Regions from separate parts of the Nocardia sp. KT25-26 genome, predicted to be linked through region 3. Evidence: riboswitches for the same ligand, from Rfam matches in the RefSeq annotation. Region 3 holds a riboswitch; each other region holds the start of a gene.

Region 1 (6,221 bases), 2.8 Mb from region 3:
CGGTGGCATCGTCTTCGAGGCAGCCGCCGGCCGACCGGTGATCGAAGCGGTCAGATCGGGCCGGTGAATTCGGCAGATTCGAGCCGGGTCTCCCCGTACCGGCGCGACTTCGCCGGCGAGAACACTTCGGGCCAGGTGATTTCGGCCGACCGGACCGACCGCTCCACGACGATCAGCGCGTCCTCGGCGAGCCAGCCGTGTTCGAGCAGCGCGGCGATATCGGCGGTCACCGCGGCGGTGTCCAGATCGTAGGGCGGGTCGGCGAAGACGATGTCGAAGCGGCCGGCGCCACCCTGGGTGAGCACCGCGGCGACCGCGCCGACTCGGAGTTCGGCGCCGGGAACGCCGAGTTCGGCGATATTGGCGCGCAGCACGGCCGCCGCTTTCCGGTCGGATTCGACCAGCAGGGCATGATCTGCGCCCCGGGAGAGCGCTTCCAGTCCCAAGGCCCCCGACCCGGCATAGAGGTCCAGCACTCGGGCGCCGTCCAGGTCGATCCGCGCCTCGAGGCTGCTGAACAACGCTTCCCGCACCCGGTCGGAAGTGGGCCGGGTGCCGGCGGGCGGCACCCGCAGGCGCCGCCCCCCGGCCCGTCCGGCGACGATGCGCGTCATTCGGATTCGCGCACGGTCAATTCGATCAGCAGATCGCCGCCCTCGACCTGCTGCACCTGGCCGATAGCGATGCGGCGGACGACTCCGGCCCGGGGTGCGGTGATGGCCGCTTCCATCTTCATGGCCTCGATGGTGCCGACGGTGTCACCGGCCGAGACCGTGTCGCCTTCGGACACGCCGAGGGTGACCACACCGGCGAACGGGGCAGCGATATGGCCGGGGTTGGTCTTGTCGGCCTTCTCGGCCACCGGGACCTCGGAGGCGACGGACCGGTCCCGCACCGCGATCGGACGCAGCTGCCCGTTGAGGATGCACATGACGGTGCGCATCCCCCGGTCGTCGGGTTCGGAGATGGCTTCCAGGCCGATCAACAGCGTGACGCCCTTCTCCAGCTGCACCCGGTGTTCCTCGCCGTATCGCAGGCCGTAGAAGAACTGGTTCGCCGACAGCCCGGTGGTGTCGCCGTACTTGTCCCGATGCGCGAGGAATTCCGCCGTCGGGCCGGGGAACAGCAGCCGGTTCAGGGTGCCGCGGCGTTCCGCGGAGGTCCCGGCCAGTCCGGCCTCGTCGGTGGGCGTCAGCGGCGTCTCCGGCCGCGGTTCGGCACGACCGGCCAGGGCCCGGCTGCGGAACGGTTCCGGCCAGCCACCGGCAGGGGTGCCGAGTTCACCGCGCAGGAATCCGATCACCGAGTCGGGGATGTCGTAACGGCCGGGATCGGCGGCGAACTCGTCCACCGAGACACCGCTGCCGACCAGCGACAACGCCAGGTCACCGACGACCTTCGAGGACGGGGTCACCTTGATCAGCCGACCCAGCAGCCGATCCGCGGCCGCATACTTGGCCTCGACCTCTTCGAACCGGTCACCGAGGCCGAGCGCGATGGCCTGCTGCCGCAGGTTCGACAGCTGCCCGCCGGGGATCTCGTGGGTGTACACCCGGCCGGTCGGCGCGGGCAGGCCGGATTCGAACGGCGCGTACACCTTGCGCAGCGCCTCCCAGTACGGCTCCAGATCGCAGACGTTCTGCAGATTCAGCCCGGTGTCGCGCTCGGTGTGCGCGGCCGCGGCCACGATCGCCGACAGCGCGGGCTGGCTGGTGGTGCCGGCCATCGCGGCGCTGGCGCCGTCGACCGCATCGGCGCCCGCCTGCCAGGCCGCCAGGTACGTCGCGAGCTGCCCGCCCGGAGTGTCGTGGGTGTGCACATGCACCGGCAGGTCGAAGTTGCTGCGCAACGCCGTGACCAGCTTCACCGCCGCCGGGGCGCGCAGCAGCCCGGCCATGTCCTTGATGGCGAGCACGTGCGCACCGGCGTCGACGATCTGCTCGGCCAGCTTCAGGTAGTAGTCGAGGGTGTAGAGCTCCTCGTCCGGGTTGCACAGATCGCCGGTGTAACTCAGTGCGACCTCGGCGACCGCGGTCCCGGTCTCTCGGACGGCGTCGATGGCCGGCCGCATCTGGTCGACATTGTTGAGCGCATCGAAGATCCGGAAGATGTCGATTCCGGTGTCGGCCGCCTCGGACACGAAGGCGCGGGTGACCCGCTCCGGGTACGGGGTGTAGCCGACGGTGTTGCGGCCCCGCAGCAGCATCTGCAGGCAGATGTTCGGGACCGCTTCGCGCAATGCCGCGAGGCGCTCCCACGGATCCTCGTACAGGAACCGCAGCGCCACATCGTAGGTCGCGCCACCCCAGGCCTCGATCGACAGCAGTTCGGGGGTCAGCCGCGCAACGTGCCCGGCGACGTCCAGCAGTCCGTTGGTCCGCACCCGGGTGGCCAGCAGCGACTGGTGGGCGTCCCGGAAGGTGGTGTCGGTGACCCCGACCGCGTCCTGTTCGCGCAGCGCCCGCGAAAAGCCCTCCGGACCGAGGGTCAGCAGCCGCTGCCGCGACCCGTCCGGCGGCGGCACCGTCAGGTCGATGGCGGGCAGCTTGTCGTGCGGGTACACCGCCGTCGGCCGCGGCCCGTGCGGCTTGTTGACGGTGATATCGGCGAGATAGTTCAGGATCTTGGTACCGCGGTCGGCGGGCTCACGCGGTGTCAGCAGCTGCGGCCGTTCGTCGATGAACGAGGTGGTCACCCGGCCGGCCCGGAAATCCGGGTCGTCGAGCACGGCGAGCAGGAACGGGATGTTGGTGGTGACGCCGCGGATCCGGAACTCGGCCAGCGCGCGGCGCGCCCGCCCGGCCGCCGCGGTGAAGTCGCGGCCCCGGCAGGTCAGCTTCACCAGCATCGAATCGAAGTAGGCACCGATCTCCGCGCCCAGGTTGGCGCCGCCGTCCAGGCGGATCCCGGCACCACCCGGGGTGCGGTAGGCGGTGATCCGGCCGGTGTCCGGGCGGAACCCGTTGGCCGGGTCCTCGGTGGTGATCCGGCATTGCAGCGCAGCACCGTGGATGGACACCGCGTCCTGGCTCAGCCCCAGGTCGGACAGGGTCTCCCCCGCGGCGATCCGCAGCTGCGACTGCACCAGGTCGACATCGGTGATCTCCTCGGTCACCGTGTGCTCGACCTGGATGCGCGGGTTCATCTCGATGAAGACGTGGTTGCCGCGTTCATCGAGGAGGAACTCGACGGTGCCGGCATTGCTGTAACCGATCTGCCGGGCGAAGGCGACGGCGTCGGCACAGATCCGTTCCCGCAGCTCCGGGTCCAGATTCGGTGCCGGAGCCAGCTCGATCACCTTCTGATGCCGCCGCTGCAGCGAGCAGTCCCGCTCGAACAGATGCATCACATTGCCCTGCTGGTCGGCCAGGATCTGCACCTCGATATGCCGCGGGTTGACCACGGCCTGCTCGAGGAACACCGTCGGATCGCCGAACGCCGACTCGGCCTCCCGGGAGGCGGCCTCGATCGCCTCACGCAGTTGATCCGGCTCGGCGACCCGCCGCATCCCGCGGCCGCCGCCACCGGCCACCGCCTTGACGAAGACCGGGTACTCGAATTCCTGGGCGGCGGCCAGCAGCGCATCGATATCGGCGCTCGGTTCGCTGGACTTCAGCACCGGCAGCCCGGCCGCCTTCGCCGCGGCGATGGCGGTGGCCTTGTTACCGGCCATCTCCAGCACTTCGGCGGACGGGCCGATGAAGGTGATGCCTTCCCGGGCACACGCCGCCGCCAGGTCCGGGTTCTCCGACAGGAAGCCGTAGCCCGGGTAGATGGCATCGGCACCCGCCGACTTCGCGGCGTCGATGACGGCGTCGATCGACAGATACGCCCGGACCGGGTGCCCCTCCTCACCGATCTGGTAGGCCTCGGCGGCCTTCAGCCGGTGGACGGAGTTGCGGTCCTCGTGCGGAAACACCGCGACCGTTCCGATGCCCAGTTCGTAGGCAGCCCGGAAGGCCCGGATGGCGATCTCGCCGCGGTTGGCGACCAAGACTTTCGAGAACATTGATTCAACGTACATGGCCCTGTCCGAGGATCCGACAGCGAAGGGTGGTTCGCAGCAATCTTCACAGGATCCGCCGCCGACCTGCGAAGTTGTGTTCACTCAGCGGTCACATCTCACGGCCGGCCGACGCCCGTGGTGCGGGCAGGCGCGACATTACTCCCCCGGGAGGACCTATGCTGGAGTACGCAGCTGGTTCGCCGGTGCGGTGGAAGAGATGGAGCCCCGTCCTCCCGCACCGGGTCGAAGCCCGCGCCCCTCGGGGCCCGGGTGAGAGGGAACCCGGTGGGAATCCGGGACTGTCCCGCAGCGGTATGCAGGAACGACCGCCGTCATGAGCACTGGGCCCGGCGCCCGGGAAGCGACGGCCAGTAGGTCGGCCGATCCGGCCGGTGCCCGCGAGTCCGAAGACCTGCCCGCTGTGCCGGATACGCCGTATCCGGCGGCCACCGCCTCGTGGATCGGGCGCGCGGACCATCGGAACCGTCGTATCGGGCTCCTGCTGCCGGCAGCACGGATCCCTGCCGCGGCGCTCCCGTGTGCCCTCGCCCGGTAATGGCCGTGGCCATCCGCACTGCATTGGGAGAGATTCCGTGACCGTTTCCCGAACCCCGTTCACCGCGACCGTGCTCGGCCTGCCCCGGGTGGGGCCGAACCGGGAGCTCAAGCGCGCCACCGAGGCCTACTGGGCCGGCCGCGTCGATGCCGAGTACCTGCACACCGTGGCCCGCGACCTGCGCCGCAGCCAGCTCGGCGCGGCCACCGCCGCCGGCCTGGACTCGGTGCCGGTGGGCACCTTCTCCTACTACGACCAGGTCCTCGACACCGCCGTAATGCTCGGCGCACTGCCCCGGCGAGTCACCGACATCGCCGACCCGCTGGACCGGTACTTCGCCGCCGCCCGCGGCAACGACACCGTGCCACCCCTGGAAATGACCAAATGGTTCGACACCAACTACCACTACCTGGTGCCGGAGCTGACGGCCGACACCACCTTCACCCTGCAGCCGGACAAGCTGCTGGCCGAGTTCGCCGAGGCGGCCGAACTCGGGGTGCCCGCCCGGCCGGTGGTGATCGGGCCGGTGACGTTCCTGAAGCTGGCCAAGCACGCCACCGGCGAGCCGCTGGACCGGCTGGCCGAGCTGCTGCCGCTGTACGAGGACCTGCTGGGCCGGCTCGCCGCGGCCGGTGCCGGCTGGGTACAGATCGACGAGCCGATCCTGGCGACCGATCTGACTGCGACGGAGCTCGCCCGGGTCGTCGAGGCCTACCGTCGCCTGTCGGCGGCCGGGCAACGACCGGCGATCCTGGTGGCGACCTACTTCGGACATCTCGACGCCGCGCTGCCCGCGCTCGCCGAGACCGATATCGACGGCATCGCGCTGGACTTCACCGCGGGCACCCGGGTCGAGGACGTCGCCGTGGTCCCGGCACTGGCGGACAAGCTGCTGGTCGCGGGCGTGGTGGACGGACGCAATGTCTGGCGCACCGACCCGGACCGCGCCCTGAGCACCCTGGGCACGCTGCTGGGCAGCGCCGGTGCGGTGGCCGTTGCCTGTTCCTGCTCGCTGCTGCACGTCCCGTATTCGCTGGCCCCCGAGCAGGCTCTCGACGAACAACTGCGCAGCCGGCTGGCCTTCGGCGCCGAGAAGATCGCCGAGGTCCGGCTGCTGGCCACGGCACTGCGCGACGGCACCGAGGCGGTGGCCGAGGAACTCGCCGCGGCCCGCACCGCACTGGCGGCGCGCCGGACCGACACCCGGCTGTACAACACCGCCGTGCGGAATCGGCTGGCCGCACTGGGCCCGGCCGAGGTGACCCGGGCCCCCGCCGACGAGCGCCGCGCCCTGCAGCGTGCGGAGTTGGACCTGCCGCCCTTGCCGACCACCACCATCGGCTCCTATCCGCAGACCGCCGCGATCCGGCGGGCCCGGGCCGCACTGCGCTCCGGCGCGATCGACCGGGACGAGTACCAGCGGCGGATGCGGGCGGAGATCGATGCGGTGATCGCACTGCAGGAGGAGCTCGGCCTGGATGTGCTGGTGCACGGTGAGCCCGAGCGCAACGACATGGTGCAGTACTTCGCGGACCTGCTGGACGGATTCGCCACGACCACGGCCGGCTGGGTGCAGTCCTACGGCACCCGCTGCGTCCGGCCGCCGATCCTGTTCGGTGACGTCTCCCGGCCCGCCCCGATGACGGTGGACTGGATCGG
Region 2 (6,221 bases), 2.0 Mb from region 3:
CAGTCCGTCGCGGATCTGCACATCCTTGATCTCGCACAGCCAGCCGTCGACGTGCAGCAGCATATCGTCGAAGACCTCTTCGTCCGGCCGTTCGGTCAGGCCGAGGTCGTGGTCCATTTTCGCGGCCCGCATGAGGGTCCAGATCTGCTGCCGGATGGCGGGCAGTTTCGCCGGATCCAGGGCGGAGATGTTGGCGTGCTCGTCGAGCAGCTGTTCGAGGCGGGCGATATCGCCGTAGGTTTCGGCGCGCGCCATCGGCGGGATCAGGTGATCGACCAGGGTGGCGTGCGCGCGGCGCTTCGCCTGGGTGCCCTCACCCGGGTCGTTGACCAGGAACGGGTAGATCAGCGGCAGGTCACCCAGGGCGGCGTCGGTGCCGCAGGAGGCGGACATGCCGAGCGTTTTGCCGGGCAGCCATTCCAGGTTTCCGTGCTTACCCAGATGCACCATGGCGTCGGCGGCGAAGCCGTCCGGGGCCGACAGCCATCGGTAGGCGGCCAGGTAGTGGTGGCTGGGCGGCAGATCCGGATCGTGGTAGATCGCGACCGGGTTCTCACCGAAACCGCGCGGCGGCTGCACCATCAGCACGATATTGCCGAATCGCAGTGCCGCGATGACGATCTCACCGGCCGGGTCGGCGGACCGGTCCACGTACAGTTCTCCCGGCGGCGGACCCCAGGCCTCGACGACGGCGGTGCGCAGATCCTCGGGCAGGGTGTCGAACCATGCCGTGTAGGTGGCCGCACCGATCCGGATCGGGTTGCCCTCCAGCTGTTCTGCCGACAGCCAGTCGGGGTCCTGGCCGCCCGCGGCGATCAGGGCGTGGATCAGCGCGTCACCGTCGCCGGTGTCCAGGCCCGGGATCTCCCCCGCGGCGCCGAGGTCGTAGCCCGCCTCGCGCAGGGCGGACAGCAGCGCGATGGCGCTGGCCGGAGTGTCCAGGCCGACGGCGTTGCCGATCCGAGCGTGTTTGGTCGGGTAGGCCGACAGCATGACGGCCAGCCGCTTGTCGGCCGCCGGCAGGTGCCGCAGGCGGGCGTACCGGGTGGCGATGCCCGCGACCCGGCCGGCGCGTTCCGCATCCGGGACGTAGGTGGCCAGACCGTCCTCGTCGAACTCCTTGAACGAGAACGGCACCGTGATGATGCGGCCGTCGAATTCGGGGACCGCCACCTGGGTGGCGACATCCATCGGGGACAGCCCGTCGTCGTTGGCCTCCCATTGCGCCCGGCCGGTGGTCAGGCACAGGCCCTGCAGGATCGGCACATCCAGGGCGGCGAGCGCGGCGACGTCCCAGGCCTCGTCGTCACCGCCGGCTGCGGCGGTGGCGGGTTTGCTGCCGCCGGCGGCGAGGACGGTGACGATCAGGGCGTCGGCCTGCCGGAGGGTGTCCAGGAGTTCGGGTTCGGCGGTGCGCAGCGAGGCGCAGTACACCGGCAGGGCCCGGGCCCCCGCGTCCTCGACGGCACGGCACAGCGCCTCGACGTAGGCGGTGTTCCCGGCCAGCTGCTGGGCCCGGTAGTACACCACCGCGACGGTGGGTGCGGCCGCGGCGGTCTCACGGGGCTCCCGGTCGAGCACACCCCAGCTGGGCAGCTGCACGGGCGGTTCGAACCCGAGGCCGGTGAGCAGCACGGTGTCGGACAGGAAGTGATACAGCTGCCGGAGGTTCTCCGGGCCGCCGGCCGCGAGGTAGTTGTGTGCGTCGGCCGCGACGCCGACCGGGACGGTCGAGCATTCCATCAGTTCGGCGTCCGGGGCGATCTCGCCGCCGAGCGCCACCATCGGCACCCCGCTGTCGCGGACCGCGGCCAGACCGTCCTCCCAGGCCCGTTTGCCCCCGAGGATCCGCACGATCACCAGGTCCACACCGTCGAGCAGGGCCGACAGCTCGTCCGGCGCGTCCTTCGCACCTTCGCCGGGCACCACCGGGCTCCCGACGAGCAGCCGGGCGGGATTGGCCCACCGGTAATCGGCGCCGCTGGCACGGGCGCTGAGCAGATCGGTATCGGAAGTGGACAGCAGCAGGATCACAGGGAACCTTCCTCGGGTGACGCGCCCATCGGGGATCGGTGCTCGCCGGAGAGGGTCTGGCTGTGGACAGTGGCGCGACCGCACCGGAATCGCACCGGTTTCCTCGTCGCCCGCGAGCCTGCTCGGCGGAGGTCCACCGAGCACGGCCGATCGTACTGGGCATCACCCGAGCCGGGTCGGCCGGGCACAGGGCCCGGCGAGCGGCCGGGGACCGGCCCGCTCCCGGCACCGGCGGCCGAGAACACCCCGGATCAGGGGCGGACCGGCTCGGTCCCGATCGCTGTTCGTTCGGGGGAACCGGTCGCCAGGGCGCGGTGGACGTTGTCGATCACCGAATCGGCGAGGGCATAGTTGCCGGTGCCGCCGATGACGGCGCCGATACCGGCCGGAATCACCGAGCCGAAGAGCAGCAGAGTGCGCCGGACCAGGTAGTTCACCACGAAGCGTTTGGCGGGTGAGTCCGGCATCCGGGACAGGACCGGGACGTGGTCGACGACCACGGCGAGCCAGCCCTTCGACGTGTGCCCGGCGGTCTGTTCCAGGGTGGCGGTACCGGCCGAGCCGAGAATCACCCGGGAGACCAGCTGCTGCCGGATCGGGTCGTCGTCGGCCACCCGGTAGGCGGTCGCGGCGCCGCCACCGAACAGGGCCGAGGCCTCCAGGAACAGGGCGGTGTCGGCGGTCGAGGCGGCGATCCCGAGCAGGGTGCCGACCCCGGGCACTGCCGCGGTGAGACCGACCGTCACCCCGCTCGCGGTGACCACGAGCCGGTACCGGCGTTGCAGCCGCGCCACGATCTGCTGCGCGGAGTCCTCCGGGTGGCGGTCCGCCAGCCAGGTCACATACCGACCGGCCAACGGCAGCTGCGCCTCGGCAGCCTTGTCCAGGACCGTCACGAAACCCTTGTCGAACATTTTTCGCAGCATGCGCAACCTCCGGCCGAGCGGGCGGCACCCAGCCTAACGGGGACCTCCGGCCGAGTCGCGACGACGCGCGGTGGCACGACGGCCCGGCAGAACACACGTCGCGAGGGCCCGGCGCTGCAACTGCCGGACCGCGCAGGCCGGTGGTGCCGCCGCTCTCTCGGCCGGCGGGCACCGGTCGTAGGCTGGACAGATCATGACCAGAAGCGCCCCCGACTCCTGCCCCGGCATCCTGCGGTTGCATCAGGCGGCCGACGGCCCCCTCGCCCGCGTCCGGGTCCCCGGTGGGCGCCTCGGTGCCGAGGCGATGCAGGCGCTGGCCGAGGCCACTCGCGATCTCGCGGACGGGAACCTCGAGCTGACCTCCCGGGGCAATGTCCAGCTGCGGCAGGTGCGGGACGCCGCGGAACTGGAACGCCGGCTCGCCGCAGCCGGGCTGCTGCCGAGCCGTACCCACGAGCGGGTCCGCAATATCGTCGCGTCGCCGCTGTCCGGCCGGGTGGGCGGCTGGACGGACGTGCACGTGCCGGCGGCCGAACTGGACCTGCGGCTGCAACGGGAACCCCGGCTCGCCGAGCTACCGGGCCGGGTACTGTTCACCCTGGACGACGGCCGCGGCGATGTGAGCACGCTGCGCGGCGATATCGGTATCCAGGCGGTCGGGCCGGACGAATTCGCTCTGCTGCTCGCCGGGACGGACACCGGAATCCGGGTGGCCGCCGATCGGGCGGTCGACGTGATGCTCGCCGCCGCGCACGGATTCCTCGATGTCCGGGGCGAGGACGCCACCGGACAGTGGCGGCTGCACGAGATCGACGGCGGGGCGGAACGGGTCACCGAGATCCTCGACCTGTCCCCCACGGCCGCACCCCTGACGCCGGGCACCCGGCACGAACTGCCGATCGGCTGGCTCACCCAGGACGACGGCCGGGTGAGCCTCGGCGCCGGTGTCCGCCTCGGCACCCTTCCCGCTACCACGGCCGAGTTCCTGGCCGCCATCGAGCGGCCGATCCACCTCACCCCGTGGCGCAGCCTGGTGATCACCGACCTCGACGAGGGTCCGGCCGAAACCGTCGTACGGGTCCTCGCCCCGCTCGGCCTGATCTTCGACGCGGCCTCACCGTGGCTGCAGGTCAGCGCCTGTGCCGGGCTGCCCGGATGCGCGAAATCCCACACCGACGTCCGGGCCGACCTCACCGCCGCCGTCGAATCCGGCCGCGTGCTGCCGGGCACCGGCCCGGACATCGATCCGGACGGTGCGACCGGGTCGGATCCCGAGCTCGTCGCCGACGCGGACACCCATGCCGCCGAGGAGATCACCCGCGCCGGCCGGCAGCACTGGTCCGGCTGCGATCGGCGTTGCGGGCGTCCTCGCGGCGCGGTGATCGATGTGATCGCCACCGAACACGGATACCGCATCGAAGAGCACGACCGGGGATGAGCCGTCCGGTCCGGGCCAACCCGGCGGCGGAGGTGCCGACGACCGGGTTCTAGGGTTGTCCGCATGTCCGCACGCACCAGCTATCTCACCGATGGGGCCGAGATCTATCGGAACTCCTTCGCCACGATCCGCGCGGAAGCGGACCTGGCCGGGTTCCCACCCGATCTGGAGCGGGTCGCGGTGCGGATGATCCACGGCTCCGGACAGGTCGATCTGGCCGGCGATATCGCCTATTCGCCCGGCGTGGTGCGGGCCGCGCGCGCGGCCCTGCAGGCGGGCCGCCCCATCCTGTGCGATGCGAACATGGTGGCGGCCGGTGTCACCCGCAAGCGGCTGCCCGCCGACAACGACGTCCGCTGCCTGTTGACCGACCCCCGGGTTCCGGGGCTGGCGCAGGAGCTGGGCACCACCCGGTCGGCGGCCGCCCTGGAACTGCTGCGCGACCGGCTCGACGGTGCGGTGGTGGCGATCGGCAATGCACCCACCGCCCTGTTCCATCTGCTCGACATGCTCGATCGCGGTGCGCCGCGCCCCGCGGCGATCCTCGGGATCCCGGTCGGCTTCGTCGGCGCCGTGGAGTCCAAGGAAGCCCTGATCGAGTACGGCGATATCGAGTACCTGACCGTCCGGGGCCGGCGCGGCGGCAGCGCCATCACCGCCTCCGCACTGAATGCGATTGCGAGCGAACAGGAATGACCGGCACCGAACCCGCCCGGACCACCGGAAAACTGTGGGGCATCGGGCTCGGCCCCGGCGACCCGGAACTGGTGACCGTCAAAGCCGCGCGCCTCATCGGCGAGGCGGATGTGATCGCCTTCCACAGCGCCCGGCACGGTCGCAGCATCTCCCGGGGCATCGCCGCGCCGTACATGCGGCCCGGGCAGCTCGAGGAGCACCTGATCTACCCGGTCACCACCGAGACCACCGACCATCCCGGCGGCTATCAGGGCGCCATCGACGAGTTCTACGAGCAGGCCGCCGAACGGCTGGCCGGACATCTGGCGGCCGGGCGTACCGTGGCCCTGCTGGCCGCAGGGGACCCGCTGTTCTACAGCTCCTATATGCACATGCACCGGCGCCTCGCCGACCGGTTCGAGGCCGAGATCGTTCCCGGCATCACCTCGGTCAGCGCGGCCTCGGCGGCCTTGGGCACCCCGCTGGTGGAGGGTGAGCAGGTGCTGACCGTACTGCCGGGCACCAGGCCCGCGGACGAACTGGCCGACCGGCTGCGCACCAGCGAGGCGGCAGCGATCATGAAGCTGGGCCGCACCTACCCCGGGGTGCGGCAGGCGCTCACCGATTCCGGCCGGCTCGACGACGCCTACTACGTGGAGCGCGCCAGCACCGGCCGGGAACGGGTGTGCGCGGCCGCCGAGGTCGACGACGCCGACGTCCCGTACTTCTCCATCGTGGTGGTACCCGGGCCCCGGCCGACCACGCCGCTGCCCGGCCGGGGCGGTCGAACCGCGGCACCCGCCGTACCGGCACCCAACGGGACCACCCACCTCACCTCCGGTGCAGCCGACGCTCCGGGCGAGGTCGTCGTCGTGGGGCTGGGGCCGGGTGCTGCGGAGTGGACCACCCCCGAGGTGCGCGCGGCCCTGGACCACGCCACCGACGTGGTCGGCTACACCACCTATATCGATCGCGTCCCGGTGCGGCCCGGCCAGCGCCGGCATGCCAGTGACAACCGGGTGGAAGCCGAACGGGCGACGATGGCCCTGGATCTCGCCGCCCGGGGGGCGCGGGTGGCGGTGGTCTCGTCCGGCGATCCGGGTGTTTTCGCCATGGCCGCCGCGGTGCTCGAGGTGGCTGCCGAACCG
Region 3 (6,221 bases):
ATGCCGGGGCGCAGGTGCTGCGACAGTCCGTCGTGATCACGCCACCGGCCCGTGTTGTCGATCAGGATCGCGTTGTCGATGCCGTAGGCGGTGTAGTCGACGCTCGCCGGGTCGTCGCTGTAGATGAACTTGATGACGTTGCCGTTGGCGATGAGGGTGTCGTTGTCGGTATCGACCTTGATGGTGCCGTTGAACTGGCCGTGCACCGAATCTCGGCGCAGCAGCGAGGCACGTTTGACCAGGTCGTCGGCACCACCGCGACGCACCACCACGGCCCGCAGGTTCAGGCCGTTCCCCGAGCCGACCTTCTCGATGAGCAGCCGGGCGACGAGCCGGCCGATCCGGCCGAAGCCGTAGAGGACGACATCACGCGGTCCCTGCGGCTGCGTCTTGTTGCCGTTCGTCACCTCGGCCAGGATGTCGGCGGTGAACTCGGGAATCGAGAGGCCACGGTCATCGGCGCGATAGGCGGTGACCATCTGACCGAGGTCGATCTTGCACGGCCCCAGATCCAGCTCGGTGAGGGCCTCCAGGATCGGCAGGGTCTCGTGCACCGACAATTCTTCGCCCTCGATCTGGCGGGCGAACCGGTGGGTGCGCAGGATGCTGATCACCGACTTGTTCACCAGCGACCGGCTGTGCAGCAGGACCGTCACACCCTTCTCGCGATACAACCTGCCGATGGCGGGGATCATCGCCTCAGCGGCGGCTTCCTGGGTGTTCCAGCGGTCGAGTTGCTCGGTGGTCAAGGCGGATCCTCGGGATTCCTCGAAGTGGTGGCCGTATCGATACCGATGCTAACGACGCCCGCGATATCACCGAACCCGGCTACCCCCTTGTGAGATCCCCGCCTCGTGCCGCCGGCGGTGCGGCGTCGCGGTCGCGACCTTGCATCCAGGTGTGCGACCGTGCATCACCGGCGATGCAAGATGGCGCATCTGGATGCAAGGTCGGCTCGGCGCAGGCGGCGGGCACACCGGCCGCCACCACCCTGCTGCCCTGTCCTACGTCGGCGGTCAACTGTCCAGGTGGCGGAGCGTGGTCGGCGGGATGTAGTCACCGACCGGGGTGCGGTGCCACCATGCGTGGCTGCGGCGCAGTTCGCGGGGCGTGGTGAAGCGATAGCGGTACAGGCGGGCCCGGACGAAGGTCGGCGGTGCTCCGGGGAAGGGGTTGCGCCGGAGCAGGCGCAGGGTAGCGGGGTCGTTCTCGAGCAGCCGGACGACGAGGGGTTCCAGCCATCCGCGGGCGTAGGCCGGCGAGATGGCGGCGAACCACATCAGCCAGTCCAGGCGCAGGTGGTAGGGCGCCCACTGGCGGGGTAGCCGTCGGGGGTCGCCCGGTTTGCCCTTCAGCTCGTATTCCTGCCATCGGGTGTTCCGGGTGAGGACGGGGTCGTCGGTGCCTTCCAGGACCACCTCCCACCGTTCCCGTTCGACGCTGCCGAACGCTCCGTAGCTGTTGACCAGGTGCAGCGAGTCGTAGGAGGTGTTCATCCGCTGTCGCCGGGACAGCAGGTTCCGCGCGGGCCGGTAGCTCAGCACCACAATCAGCGCGGTCACCGCGATCACCGGCACGGTGAACCACACCGGTGGTGCGGGCAGGGCCGGTGCGGCAACCACCCACGAGACGTCGACGACGCTGGTGGCAAGGACGATGGTGAGCCAGTTCAGCCAGGCGAAGTTGCCGGACAGGACCAGCCACAGCTGGGTGGCGATGATGATCAGCGCCGCCACGCTCGCGACCGGCTGCGGTGCGAACAACCCGAACGGGACCACCAGCTGGGTGAAATGGTTGGCCGCCACCTCTGCGCGGTGCACCGGCCGCGGCAGGTTGTGGAAGAACCAGCTCAGCGGCCCGGGCATCGGCTGGGTCTCGTGGTGGTAGTAGAGGCAGGTCAGGTCACGCCAGCAGCGGTCGCCGCGGAGCTTGATCAGCCCGGCGCCGAATTCCACCCGGAACAGCAGCCAGCGCAGGGCCAGCAGGATCAGGATCGGTGGGGCGGTGTCGTCGTTGCCCAGGAAGATCGCCAGGAATCCGGCCTCCAGCAGCAGCGATTCCCAGCCGAACGAATACCAGGTCTGGCCCACGTTCACGATCGAGAGGTACAGCGCCCACAGCACGGTCCACAGCAGCATCGCCGCCCACAGCGGCACCAGGTCACCGAGTCCCGCGATCAGCGCGGCCGACAGCACCACCCCGGACCAGCAGATCACCGCGAAGAACCGGTCCGAATAGTGCCATCGGAAGATGCTCGGCGCCCGGCGCCATCCGGTCCGTGCCAGGAACCGGGGAATCGGGGTGAGGCCGTGCGCTCCGAGCAGTGCCCGGAACTGCCTGGCCGCCGCCAGGAAGGCGACCAGATACACTGCCGCCAGGCCGTGTTGGAAGACCTGCCGACTCAGCCAGTATTCGGGTGCCGTGAACCATTCCATCCCGGTCGCACCTCCCGACCGCGGGAATCAGCTACTCAGCTCTCCGCTTCGAGTATCTCAGCCCGGGATGTCCGATACGACCGTTTCGTCGAGTGTGGCGGCCCGGCTGCAGTCATGCCTTGGTACTCTCCCCGGGTCGTGGTGTTCGGGAAACCGGTGTGGAACCGGTGCGGCCCTCGCCACTGTGATCGGGAGCGGAGCAGCGTCCCGGACGACGTCCGGAACCACTGAGGCCGGCAGGCCTCGGGAAGGTAGCTGCACCGCACGACATCCCGTCAGCCAGGAGACCGGCCACGGCGTAGCACCCGCTCCACGAGGATCTGGAAGGCGGTCACCTGTGACCATGTCTGTTTCCGCGCGCCTGCGTATCGGCGCCGTCATCGCCTGTTCGGCCGTTCTGGCCGGTTGTGGCGTCCGAACCGAACCGGCTGCGAGCAGTGCCGTGTCGGCCACCCGCACGAACTGCGGGATCGAGATCGCAGTACCCGAACCGCCGCAGCGAATCTACGCGGCCTATCAGCCGTCGATCGAGATCGCGCATGCGCTCGGCGTCACCGACCGGCTCGCCGGGACGGCGTTCCTGGATTCGGCGGTACTACCCGAGTACCGGGATGCCCAGGCCGAGATGGACTATGTGGAGAAGCTGCCCAGCCGCGACGAGATGCTCGCGAAGAAACCCGATTTCGTCCTTTCCGGATACAACGGTGTCTTCGCCGAGTCCATGCAGCAGAGCGTCGGGACCCGGGCGAGCCTGCACGAACTGGGTGTGCAGACCTGGATTCTGAGCCCGCTGTGCCCGAGCGAGGACGGCCTGTCCGACGAGGCCATCGACCCGGCGACCGTCCGCTTCGACAATGTGTACGCCGACCTGGCCGACCTCGGCGCCCTGTGGGGCGTGTCCGAGCGCGCCGACGAGGTGGTCGAGGATCTGCGCACCCGCATCGAAGCGGTGCGCACGACCGTCGAAGGCGCCGAACGGCCGCGGGTGGCTGTCGTCTCGGTCAAGGACGACGGTTCGTACACCGTCGCCGGTGGCACCGACTTCGTCACCCGAATCATCGATGCCGCCGGCGGCACGAATCTCTTCGCCGATCTCACCCAGCGTCGCAATGTCCCGATCGGCGCGGAGGAGATCATCGCCCGCGACCCGGACGTCATCCTGACCAGCCTGTGCTGCGATGCGAGCTACACCCGAGCCGACGGGCAGCCCGAGGCCGACCGGCTCCTCGCCGACCCGGCGTTCGCCAACCTGACCGCCGTCCGCAACGGCGACGTGTACCCGTTCCTGTTCGCCGACCGGGCCGCCGGTGTCCGGATCGCGCACGCCACCGAACTGGTGGCCGAACTGATCCACCCGGATCTGTTCGACTGATGAACCGCAGCTTCCGCGGCTCGGGGCTGATCGTCGCCGGTGCCGGGCTCGCCGTGGTGTGCGTGGGCTCGCTGCTGGTCGGGTCCTATCCGGTCACCCTCGACCAGGCCCTGTCGGCATTCACCGATTTCCAGGGGACCGACACCGACCGCATCGTCCGCTACATCCGGCTGCCGCGCACCCTGGCCGGTCTGCTGGCCGGGATCGCGCTCGCCCTCGCCGGTGCCGTCATGCAGGGCCTGACCCGCAACCCGCTTGCCGGGCCCGGCCTGCTCGGCATCAACTCCGGCGCGTCCCTCGCCATCGTCGTCGCCATGGGCACCCTCGGACTCGCCGCACCGAGCGGGTTCGTCTGGTTCGCCTTCCTCGGTGCGGCGGTCGCCGCGTTGTTCGTGTACACGCTCGGGTCGCTGGGATTCGGTGGTGCGACACCGGTGAAGTTGGCGCTGGCCGGCGCCGCATTCGCCGCGCTGTGCTCGTCGATCACCACGGCGATCACGCTGCTGGACCGGTCCACTTTCGACGACTTCCGGTACTGGGTGGTCGGATCGCTCACCCGAGCCGAACTCGGCGACGTGGTGGCGATGGTGCCTTTCGTCGGTGCCGGCGCGTTGCTTGCGGTAGCGGTCTCACGGACGCTGAACACGCTGGCGATGGGCGACGATATGGCCCGCACGCTCGGTGCCCGCCTCGTCGCGGTGCGGGCCGCCGGTGCGGCGAGTGTGGTGCTGCTGGCCGGGGCCGCGGTAGCCGTCGCCGGTCCGGTTGCCTTCATCGGGCTGGTGATTCCGCATATCGCCCGGATGCTCGCCGGACACGACTACCGGTGGATCCTGGCCTGGTGTGTCGTGCTCGGGCCGGGTCTGCTGCTGCTCGCCGATATCGTCGGGCGGGTGGCGGCGCGGCCGCAGGAGGTCCAGGTCGGCATCGTCACCGCGCTCGCCGGTGCGCCGTTCTTCCTCTACCTGGTCCGCAACCGGAAGGTGGCGGCGCTGTGACTGCCACGCGTGACACCGTGCTGCCCACCGGGACGCTCCTGGTGCGTTCGCCGCGCCGCGGCGTCGCGTTCCGGGTCCGGCGGCGCGCGGTGCTGATCACCGTTCTGCTCGCCGCGGCCGCGCTCGCGGTGGCGGCGTGGTCGCTGACCGTCGGGCACTATCGGCTCACCGTCGCCGATGTGCTCCGGGTACTCGGAGGTGGTGGCACACTCATCGAATACGACGTCGTCGTCGCCGACCGGCTGCCACGCATCCTGACCGGGCTGTGCGTCGGGGCCGCTTTCGCCCTCTCCGGTGCCGTTCTGCAGCGGATCGCGAGGAATCCTCTGGTCAGTCCCGAGATCATCGGCATCAACGCCGGCGCCTCGCTGGGCGCGCTGACGGTGAGCGTGGTACTCGGCGGGGCCGGTCTGGTCCTGGTCGCCGGGGCCGCCGGCGGGGCCGCGGTGGCGATGTTGCTGATCGTCGCCGTGGCCACCGAGGACGGGCTCGACGGGTATCGGCTGGTCCTGGTCGGGATCGGTGTCACGGCGATGCTGTCGGCGGCGATCTCGTTCCTGCTGACCCGGGCGAGCGTGTACGAGGCGCATACCGCCGCCATGTGGCTGACCGGAAGTCTGGCCAACCGCAGCTGGCTGCACGTCGGTTTCGGGGTGGCGGCGGTAGCCCTGGTGGCGCCACCGCTGCTGGTGGTCGCCCGCACCCTTCCGGTGCTGGAACTGGGTGACGATCTCGCGGCCACGCTGTCCGGCCGGCGCGGTCCGCATCGGGGCACGCTGATCGTGCTCGCCGCCGCGGCGGCCGCGTTCGCCACCGCTGCCGCGGGACCGATCGCATTCGTCGCCCTGGTCGCTCCGCAGATCGTCCGGCGCCTGCTCGGTGAACGGGGTGCCGGGCTCGCCCCGGCCGCCGCCGCGGGCGCGCTGCTGGTGGTGTCGGCCGATCTGGCCGCGCGCCGCCTGTTCCCGGCCGAACTGCCGGTCGGGGTGGTGACCGCGATTCTCGGTGCGCCGGTTCTCGTCTATCTCCTCGCCCGCGCAACAAGGATCGGACACGCCGGATGACCGCTCATCTCACCACTTCCGCCCTGAGCCTCGGCTACGGCGACCGCACGGTGATCACCGAGGCCACCGTGGATTTCCCGCCGGGCGAGCTGACCGTCATCGTCGGCCGCAACGGCTGCGGTAAATCGACACTGCTGCGCGGGCTGGCCCGCCTCGTCCGCCCCGCATCGGGTGCGGTGCTGCTCGACGGAGCCGATATCGCCGACCTGCCCGCCCGGACGCTGGCCCGGCGGCTCGGGATGCTGCCACAGCAGCCCCAGGCGCCGGACGGGATCACCGTCGCCGAGCTCATCGGCCGCGGCCGGCACCCGCACCAACGGTGGTTCCGGCAGTGGTCCGACGCCGACGAGAC

The links. Region 3 has a riboswitch for cobalamin ahead of AC1HFH_RS21235 (ABC transporter substrate-binding protein). Riboswitches for the same ligand answer to the same signal wherever they lie in the genome.
Region 1: another riboswitch for cobalamin. It lies ahead of metE (5-methyltetrahydropteroyltriglutamate--homocysteine S-methyltransferase); the one in region 3 lies ahead of AC1HFH_RS21235 (ABC transporter substrate-binding protein).
Region 2: another riboswitch for cobalamin. It lies ahead of cobN (cobaltochelatase subunit CobN); the one in region 3 lies ahead of AC1HFH_RS21235 (ABC transporter substrate-binding protein).

What each region holds. Positions count from the first base shown of each region.
Region 1 is NZ_CM152813.1:1,899,136-1,905,356, reverse strand. It holds gene AC1HFH_RS08700 (hypothetical protein) at 1-67, shown strand, start outside; gene rsmD (16S rRNA (guanine(966)-N(2))-methyltransferase RsmD) at 51-614, opposite strand; gene AC1HFH_RS08690 (pyruvate carboxylase) at 611-4,009, opposite strand; cobalamin riboswitch at 4,282-4,420, shown strand; gene metE (5-methyltetrahydropteroyltriglutamate--homocysteine S-methyltransferase) at 4,600-6,221, shown strand, end outside.
Region 2 is NZ_CM152813.1:2,670,833-2,677,053, reverse strand. It holds gene cobN (cobaltochelatase subunit CobN) at 1-2,034, opposite strand, end outside; cobalamin riboswitch at 2,065-2,187, opposite strand; gene AC1HFH_RS12140 (hypothetical protein) at 2,286-2,960, opposite strand; gene cobG (precorrin-3B synthase) at 3,154-4,398, shown strand; gene AC1HFH_RS12130 (precorrin-8X methylmutase) at 4,462-5,094, shown strand; gene cobJ (precorrin-3B C(17)-methyltransferase) at 5,091-6,221, shown strand, end outside.
Region 3 is NZ_CM152813.1:4,690,329-4,696,549, reverse strand. It holds gene AC1HFH_RS21245 (glyceraldehyde-3-phosphate dehydrogenase) at 1-695, opposite strand, end outside; gene AC1HFH_RS21240 (lipase maturation factor family protein) at 1,017-2,435, opposite strand; cobalamin riboswitch at 2,539-2,745, shown strand; gene AC1HFH_RS21235 (ABC transporter substrate-binding protein) at 2,779-3,807, shown strand; gene AC1HFH_RS21230 (FecCD family ABC transporter permease) at 3,807-4,805, shown strand; gene AC1HFH_RS21225 (FecCD family ABC transporter permease) at 4,802-5,869, shown strand; gene AC1HFH_RS21220 (ABC transporter ATP-binding protein) at 5,866-6,221, shown strand, end outside.